DNA from 2 places in the Burkholderia sp. 22313 genome. Region 2 is predicted to be linked to the other one. Evidence: predicted binding sites of a transcription regulator. Region 2 holds the regulator's gene; the other holds the start of a gene.
What was found. The regulator FliA, encoded in region 2, starts transcription of late flagellar genes. The targets are predictions, from matches to a motif close to CTAAAGTTTNNNNNNNNNNNGCCGNTA.

Region 1: flgM (flagellar biosynthesis anti-sigma factor FlgM) is a predicted target of FliA. The motif match lies at 1,535-1,561, and genes of this name have one in related genera.

The regions. Positions count from the first base shown of each region.
Region 1 covers NZ_JBQEON010000015.1:120,625-125,010, reverse strand. Annotated here, with positions in the region: gene flgB (flagellar basal body rod protein FlgB) at 1-67, opposite strand, end outside; gene flgA (flagellar basal body P-ring formation chaperone FlgA) at 273-1,472, shown strand; gene flgM (flagellar biosynthesis anti-sigma factor FlgM) at 1,591-1,923, shown strand; gene ACTJKF_RS14915 (flagella synthesis protein FlgN) at 2,009-2,449, shown strand; gene ACTJKF_RS14910 (M24 family metallopeptidase) at 2,537-4,386, opposite strand, start outside.
Region 2 covers NZ_JBQEON010000024.1:54,104-58,489, reverse strand. Annotated here, with positions in the region: gene ahcY (adenosylhomocysteinase) at 1-1,035, opposite strand, end outside; S-adenosyl-L-homocysteine riboswitch at 1,070-1,186, opposite strand; gene ACTJKF_RS20075 (RNA polymerase sigma factor FliA) at 1,272-2,006, opposite strand; gene ACTJKF_RS20070 (nucleotide-binding protein) at 2,029-2,847, opposite strand; gene flhF (flagellar biosynthesis protein FlhF) at 2,840-4,386, opposite strand, start outside.

The DNA of each region.
Region 1 (4,386 bases), on a different contig from region 2:
GCCGATAGGCGCGCACGTCGAGCGCCTGTCGGCCGAACGCGAATTCGGCATCGAGTTTGTCCAGCATGTGTGCGTCTCTCCGTATGAAGCGCTGCACGCCCCTTGCGCCGGATGGCAACCCAAGAGGCTTTTTTCCATGACAGCGATGGTAGGCGCCGGGCGCAACCGGCAATCGGGCGAATAACGCGGCAAAGGCCCCCTCTATTCATCGTTTGCGCGACGGCCGCGCTCCCTAGAATGCGAATCGGATCAACGGCTTCGAGGACACGGCAATGACAGGCAGCGCACTTCGCGGGAACCCCGGACGCGGCATGCGGGTGCGCCGTGCGTTCGCGCTCGCCGCGGCGCTGTGGCTCGCGGCGCCGGTCGCGCACGCGGACGACGGGATGATCGTGATTCCCGGACGCGGCGAGTCGGCCGAAGCCGCGCTCGCGCATGCGAATGCGGCGCGCGGCGGGCAGTTCGGCGGGAACGCGGGAGCGGCTGTCGGGACGGGCATGGCGATGGCGGGCGGCGCCGCGGGTACGGCCGGCGTGGCCGCTACCGGCTACGCGCCGCAGCCGGCCGGCGCGATGGCCGTGACGAGCGTTCCGCCGCCGGCCACCGTGCCGGCACCGGCGCCACGCCCCGTCTATGCAGCCGCGGGCGCGAACGCCGCGTATGGCGCGCAGCGCGCAGTCGACCCGGGCAGCGTCGCGACCGTCGTCGCCGGTACGGCCGAACCCGCGTCGAATGCCGCTCGGCCGGCGGTCGCCGCGCGCATGGCGGCGGCGCGCGCCGGTTCGACCGCGCCGGCGCCGCGCACGCCGGCGGCTTCCGCCCACCCGGCCCAGGCGGCCACGCCGCCCGGCCAGCAGGACCCCGAGTCGATCCGGCGCACGGCCCTCGCGTTCCTGCAGCAGCAGGTCGCGGGCCTGCCGGGCAAGACCACCGCGACCGTCGCGGCCGCGTTTCCGCGCGGGCTCGCCGCCTGCACGACGCTCGAGCCGTTCCTGCCGACCGGCGCGCGCCTGTGGGGCCGCACGACGGTCGGCGTGCGCTGCGCGGGCGAACGGCCGTGGACGGTCTATCTGCAGGCGAAGGTTGCCGTGCAGGCCACCTATTACGTCGCCGCGCGGCAGATCACGCCCGGCGAGCCGCTCACCGCGGCCGACCTCGTCGCGCGCGACGGCGACCTGACGGTGCTGCCGCTCGCGGTGATCACCGATCCCGCGCAGGCGGTCGGCGCGACCGCGCTCGCGCGCATCGCGGCCGGGCTGCCGCTGCGCCAGGACATGCTGAAGAGCGCCGCGTCGGTGTCGGCCGGCCAGTCGGTGCGGGTCGTCGCGGCCGGGCCCGGCTTCACGATCTCGGCCGAGGGCAGCGCGCTCGCGAACGCGGCACCGGGCCAGTCGGTGCGGGTCAGGATGGCCGCGGGGCAGATCGTCACGGCGATCGTGAAGGACGCCGGAACCGTGGAAATTCCGCTGTAGGGCCGGATCCCGCCGCAAGATTGCAAAGAATTGTTTATTCGGAGAATTTCGGGCTCACGGTGCTAAAGTTCGGGCCGACCCGGCCGTTATCTGGGTCATACCGTACAGGAAACCCATCGTGAAGATCGATTCCACTCCGAACCCGAGCCCACTCGCGCCGACCGGCAACGGCGCGGCCCGCGCGCAATCCGGCGCGGCTTCGTCGTCGTCCGCACCGGCGGCCGACGCTGGATCGACCGGCGGCGACACGACCGTGAACCTGTCGGGCCTGTCCGGCCAGCTGCGTTCGGCGTCGGCCTCCGGCAGCGCCGACATCGACACGGCCCTCGTCCAGTCGATCAAGGACGCGCTGAACAACGGCACGTTGACGATCGACGTGAACAAGATCGCCGACGGCGTATTGAATACCGCCCGCGACCTGCTGCAACAGCAGCGCTCGCAGGGCAACTGAGCCGGCCCGAGGCCCGTCACGCCCGGACCGGTCCCCTGGTTTGCCGGCATGCGGGAACGCGTGCCGGCACGACGAGCATGACGCGATGAGAGAAGAGCTGCTGGCCACGGTCAACGACGAACACGCGACGGTCGAAGCGTTCGCGTCCCTGCTCGCCTACGAGGAAAAGGCACTGACGACGGCACAGCCGCTCGACATGCTGCCCGGCATCGTCGAGAAGAAGAGCGTGCTGATCGACCGGCTCGCGCAGCTCGAGCGCACGCGCGACACGCAGCTGTCCGCGCTCGGCTTTCCGGCCGGCAAGAAAGGCATGGACCAGGCCGCCGAGCGCGATGCACGCCTCGCCGGCCGCTGGCAGTTGCTGCTGCAGGCCGCCGAACGCGCGCGCCAGGCCAACGCGACCAACGGGATGCTGATCCGGATCCGGATGGACTACAACGACCGCGCGCTTGCGGTGCTGCGCTCGACGCCCGCGCCGGCCGGCGTCTACGGGCCCGACGGGCGCGTCTCCGCGCTGACGCGCTGACGGTTTGACGTACCGGTCACGCCGGCGCGCCGATGCGCCGGCCGTGCATCGCGCGGCCCGCCCGCGGCCGCGCGCCCCCGCCCCGTCTTACAGCAGCGGACACGCCGTGACCTGCGTCCCGCGTTCCACGCACAGCCGCTCGTAGTCGCGCAGATACGCGCGCTCGTCGTCGGTCAGCAGGTCGACGTCGATCAGGTCCCAGTCGTAGCCGACCGTGACGAGGTTCTCGAACGCCACCGTGTCCGCTGCGTGATCGTCCGCGCGCACGATCACGATGTTCTCGATCCGCACGCCGCCCTTGCCCGGCAAGTAAATGCCCGGCTCGACCGAAATCACCGCGTTCGGCACCAGTCCGTGCTGCGCGCCCGGCGCGAACCGCACGCCGCCCTCGTGCACGTGGATCCCGACGCCGTGCCCGGTGCCGTGGCCGAAATCGTAGCCATGGTCGCGGCACACCTGCCGGACCGCCGCATCGACGTCGCCGCCCGTCGCCGTCTTCGGGAAACGCGTGACGAGCCCCTTGATGCACGCCTTCAGCGCGACCGTGTAGATCTCGCGCTGCCACGGCTGCGCGACCGTCTCCGGCTGCGTGCGGCGCAGCACGACGCGCGTGCAGTCCGTCGCGAAACCGGCGTCGTAGTACGCGCCGCTGTCGAGCAGCACGAGTTCGCCTTCCGTCAGCGCGACGTCGGCGCTCGCCGCCGTGTAGTGCGCGAACGCGCTGTTCGCGCCGTTCGCGGCGATCGACGGGAACGTCAGCGCGACCGCCGAGCGCGCGCCGTACGCATCGTTGATCGCGCGCGCCAGGTCGTATTCGGTATGGCGCTGCCCCGGCTCCCCGGCCTTCGCCCAGCGCATCGTCTCGGCGATCGCCGCCGAACTGCGCGCGAACGCGTCGCGGAACCGGTCGAGCACCGCCGGCGTCTTGCCGGCCCGCAACGCCTCGACCGGGTTGAAATCCGCGTGGCGCGCGTGCGGCCACACGCGGCGCACCGACTCGACGAGCGCGCAGTTGACCGATTCGAAGCCGTAGCACACGTGATCGACCGCGAATTGCGCGAGGAAGCGCTCCAGTTCGGCGAAATCGCGCCGGATCACGTGCAGCGCCGGATACGACGCCAGCTCGACCGGGCACCCGTCGCAACCTTCCGGCAAGAACAGCGCGACCTGCTCGCCGATCGCGAACAGGAAGCCCAGGTGCGACGACGCATTCGGAATGTGATAGCCGCGGCTGTTCAGCAGGTACGCGAGATCGTCCGACGCGCACGTGAAGAACGCGGTCCGGCCGGGCGCCGCGCCGGTGTGCGCGGCGAGCCGGCGATTCAGCGCGTCGAGGTTCTGCGCGACGCTCGCGCCGGTCATCGCGTCCGGCAGCTCGAAGATCGGCCGCTCGACCACCCAGCCCGGCAGCGCGATCGCGCGGTCGATCTCGCGCTCGACGAGGCTCGTCCAGTCGAGCGACGCGGCTTGCGTCCGCTCGATGAGCCGATCGCGCTGCCCGACGCTGATCCGCAGCGCGTCGTAGCCGACCCGCGCGAGCCGGCTCGCGTGCGCGACCAGCCAGTCGGCCAGCGCTTGCCAGATCGTCACGTGCATCCCGAGCTTCTCGATCCGCACCTGCGCCGGGTCGCACTGCTGTTCGGCCTGCAGGTGATAGCGGCCGTCGACGAACAGCACGAACGGCGGCAGGCCGAGCGCCTGCGCGGTCGCCGCGCTCAGGAAGATCCCGCAGCCGGCCGAGCCGTCGAAGCCCGACACCGCGTAGCGCGGGTTGTTGCGGCGCGACAGGTATTCGGTGATGTATTCGTCCTGCGACGTGACGACCACGGCGTCGAGCCGCAGCGCGTCGAGCACGCGCGACAGGCCGGCCTGCGTGTCGGCGACGGGCGCGTCATACGAGGGAAGGCCGGAGAAACTGTATTTCAGTCGATCGATCA
Region 2 (4,386 bases):
GTCGAAGTGACCGATGTTGCAGACGATCGCGTTGTGGCGCATCGCCTTCATGTGATCGTGGTTGATCACGTGGTAGTTGCCGGTCGCCGTCACGAAGATGTCGGCCTTGTCGGCCGCGTATTCCATCGTCACGACGCGGTAGCCTTCCATCGCCGCCTGCAGCGCGCAGATCGGATCGATTTCGGTGACCCACACGGTCGCGCCGAGGCCGCGCAGCGATTGCGCGCAGCCCTTGCCCACGTCGCCGTAACCCGCGACGACCGCGACCTTGCCCGCGATCATCACGTCGGTCGCGCGCTTGATGCCGTCGACGAGCGACTCGCGGCAGCCGTACAGGTTGTCGAACTTCGACTTCGTGACCGAGTCGTTCACGTTGAACGCCGGGAACGGCAGGCGGCCGTCCTTTTCCATCTGGTACAGGCGGTGCACGCCGGTCGTGGTTTCTTCGGTCACGCCCTTGATGTGCGCGAGGCGCGTCGAGTACCAGGTCGCGTCGATGTCGAGGTGCTTCGCGATCGACTTGTACAGCGCGACTTCTTCCTCGTTGGTCGGCTTCGCGATCACCGAACGGTCCTTCTCGGCCTTCGCGCCGAGGATCAGCAGCAGCGTTGCGTCGCCGCCGTCGTCCAGGATCATGTTCGCGAATTCGCCGTTCGGCCATTCGAAGATGCGGTGCGAGAACTCCCAGTATTCGTCGAGCGACTCGCCCTTGAACGCGAACACCGGCGTGCCGGCTTCGACGATCGCGGCAGCGGCGTGGTCCTGCGTCGAGAAGATGTTGCACGAGGCCCAGCGAACGTCCGCGCCGAGCGCCTTCAGCGTCTCGATCAGCACGCCGGTCTGGATCGTCATGTGCAGCGAACCTGCGATGCGCGCGCCCTTCAGCGGCTGCTGCGCCTTGTATTCGTCGCGGATCTGCACGAGGCCCGGCATTTCGGTCTCGGCGATGTTCAGTTCCTTGCGGCCCCAGCCGGCAAGCGCCATGTCGGCGACGACGTAATCGGTGGAAGCCTTGGAATCGATAATGGCGTTCATCACGCCCTCCTTTCTAAAAAAGTTCTAGAAATTGGTGACGTGAGCGCCGTTCAGGAAGCGGGGCCGGCGCGAATCTCGCCGCACGGCTGCTTGGTGAAGCTCTCCGAGCCTGGCGGACGCAGGATGGTCCGTCGCAACGCTCCTCGGAAAACGGGAGCGATTGTAGCAAATCGGCGCGGGAATTGTGCGCCGCGCGCGCCACGCGCGGCGTCGGCGCGCGTGGGCGCAAGAAAGGGTCAGTTCTCCGCGCCGACCCACGCCTGTTCGCGCAACCGTGCGCGCAGGCGCGCGACGGCCTGGCTGTGCAGCTGGCACACGCGCGACTCGCTGACTTCGAGCACCGCGCCGATCTCGCGCAGGTTCAGCCCGCGCTCGTAGTACAGCGACATCAGCAGCTTCTCGCGCTCGGGCAGCCGTTCGATCGCTTCGACGAGCGCCTCGCGCAGGTGGTCGTCGAGCAGCGCCGACAGCGGATCGGCGTGATCGACGCGATAGCGGTCGAGGAACGGCTCGTCGTCGGCCGCGCGATCGAAATCCTCGTAGTAGATGAGCTGGCTGCCGTGCAGGTCCTGCAGCATCCCCTGGTATTCGTCGAGCGGCATCTTCAGGTGCTCGGCGATCTCGGTCTCGCTCGCCGAACGGCCCAGGTGCTGCTCGACCTGGTGCACCGCGTGCTCGACCTCGCGCGACGTCTTGCGCAGGCTGCGCGGCAGCCAGTCGTTGCTGCGCAGCTCGTCGAGCATCGCGCCGCGGATGCGCTGGGTCGCGTAGGTCTCGAACTGCGCGCCCTGGTCTTCCTTGTAGCGGCCGGCCGCGTCCATCAGGCCGATCATGCCGGCCTGGATCAGGTCGTCGAGGTCGACGCTCGCCGGCATCTTCGCGACGAGCTGCAGCCCCAGGCGCCGCACGAGCGGCGCGTATTGCGCGAGCACGTCGGCCTGGGTCATTTTTCCCTGAGCGTTGTACATCATGGCTCTCTCCTTCCGGTGGCGCTCACGCGGCGTGGGCCGCACCCGCCTCGTACGACGGCTTGCCGCCCGCATGCACGGCGCGGCCGGCGCCCGAACCCGGACGCATCGGCCAGTACAGCAGGTCGGCGGCAATCTGCCGGTAATCGCGCGCGGCCGCCGACGACGGGAACGCGTCGACCGCGGTATGCATCAGGTCGCGCGCATGCTCGACGAGCGGATCGGCGCTCACGCAGCCGGCGTCGGCGATCGACACCGTCAGGTAGCGGCTCGCGACGCCCGCGAGGTTGTCGAAGGCGGTCTTCGCATCCGCGTGGCTGCCGACGTGATTGGTCAGCACGCGGAACTGCGCGACCGCGTGCGAGAAATGCAGGCGCTTCATGCACGCGTAGGCCTCGGTGATCGCCTGCGCGGCGACCCGCGTGACGATCAGCACGTCGTGCGCCTCGCGCGCGAGCGCGGAGAGCGCACCGTCGGCGCCGAGCTGCGCGTCGACCAGCACGATGTCGGCCTGGCCGTCGATGAAGTCGCTCAGTTGCGAGTCGCTGTAGCCGTCGCGTGCGAGCCGCGCGGCCGCGCACAGGCCGAAGCCGGCGGCGACGCGCGTGCGTTCGCCGTCGCGCAGCCACGCGCCCGCGAGCGTCGCCGCGGCCGACTGCACGTCGGCGCGCTCGTCGACGACGAGCACGTCCTTGCCGAGCGAGGCCAGCGCGGCCGCGACGTTGACGACGGTGGACGTGCAGCCGACACCCGCCGGCCCGCCCGTCACCGCGACGATGCGCGACGCGCGCCCGGCCAGCAGGCGCCGCAGCCCTTCGGCCTGGTCGATGATCCGTTTATCCAAATCGCACCTCGTGCAGCTCGGCGGTGGAACGTGCGGTCAGTGCGGAAAGCAGCGCCGGCATGTCCTCGTCCTGCGGCACGAAGGGCGAGCCGTCGCGCGGCACACAGAACGCGCTCTTCAGCAGGAATTTGGTCGACGCGACGTACAGGTTTTCCGGCACCTTCTGGCCGGTCGACACGTAGTGGACCGGCAGCTTGTAGCGGATCACGGTGTCGAGCACGCCACCGAGGTGGGTCGCCTCGTCGAGCTTGGTCAGGATGCAACCGGCGAGGTCGGGATGTTCGCCCGCGCTGCGGTACGCCTGCACGACTTCGTTCAGCGTGTCGCCGTGGCTCGTCGCGTTGAGCAGCAGCAGGCGCTGCACCGGCGCGTTCGCGCCATGCAGCATCGCGATCTGGTCGGACAGCGCGCGGTCGCGCTGGCTCATGCCGATCGTGTCGATCAGCACGATGTGCTTGTTGCGCAGCTCGGACAGCGCGAGCGCGAGGTCGCCCGCGTCCTTCACCGCGTGCACCGGCACGCCGAGGATCTTGCCGAAGATGCGCAGCTGCTCGTGGCCGCCGATCCGGTAGCTGTCGGTGGTCAGCAGCGCGACCTTGCTCGCACCGAAGCGCATCACGCAGCGCGCGGCGAGCTTCGCGGTGGTCGTCGTCTTGCCGACTCCCGTCGGCCCCATCAGCGCGAACACGCCGCCGCGCTCCATCAGCGCGTCCTCGCTCTCGAGCACCGGCAGGTTTGCCGCGAGCACCGACTGCGCCCAGTCGGCAGCCTGCTCGAAGGTCTGCGTGCCGTCGCCGGACGGCAGGTTGTCGACCAGCATCCGCACCAGCTGCGCGGAGAAGCCGGCCGAAAACAGGTGCCTGGTCAGCGCGCCATGCACCGGGCTGCGGCGCTGGCGGTCGTGCCACATCAGGCTGTCGAACTGCTCTTCCATCATCCCGCGCATCGCGCCGAGCTCGTGCATCACCGTGTCGTTGACGATGCTCTCGACGCGCGCCTTCACCGCGTCGGCCACCGCGGCGGCCGCATCGGCGGACAGGCGCGTGCGTTCGGCCGCGCGTTCGATCGGTCTCGCGGCGCTCGCTTCGCTTGCGCGGGCAGCGGCGGCCGCGCCCGGCATCCGGCGCTCGGCGTCGCGCACGATGTCGCGCGCCCAGCCGGCCGGCGTCGCGGCGGCGGCGTCCGGCTGCGTGCGGGCCGGTGCTTGCGCTGCGGCCGGCGCCGCCTGCGCGCGGGCGATCAGCGCCTCGCGCTGCTGCGTCAGGCGCTTCGCGTGCTCGACGAGCCACGGCGCGGGTTCGGACGATGCGGCCGGCGTGCCTGCCGGCGTTGCATCGGCAGTGACAGCAGGCGTAACCGGCGACGGCGCTGCCGCGTCGAGCGCGTGCGCATCGGCGTCGAACGCGGCCGGTTCCGCAGCCGGCTCCGTCGCTTCGGCACGCGCGCCGAACACCGACGAGAACACGTCCGGAAGTCCACCGTCGCCGGCCGCATACGGATTGACGGCCGGGCGCGCGGGCGCGGCGCCGGGGCGCGACA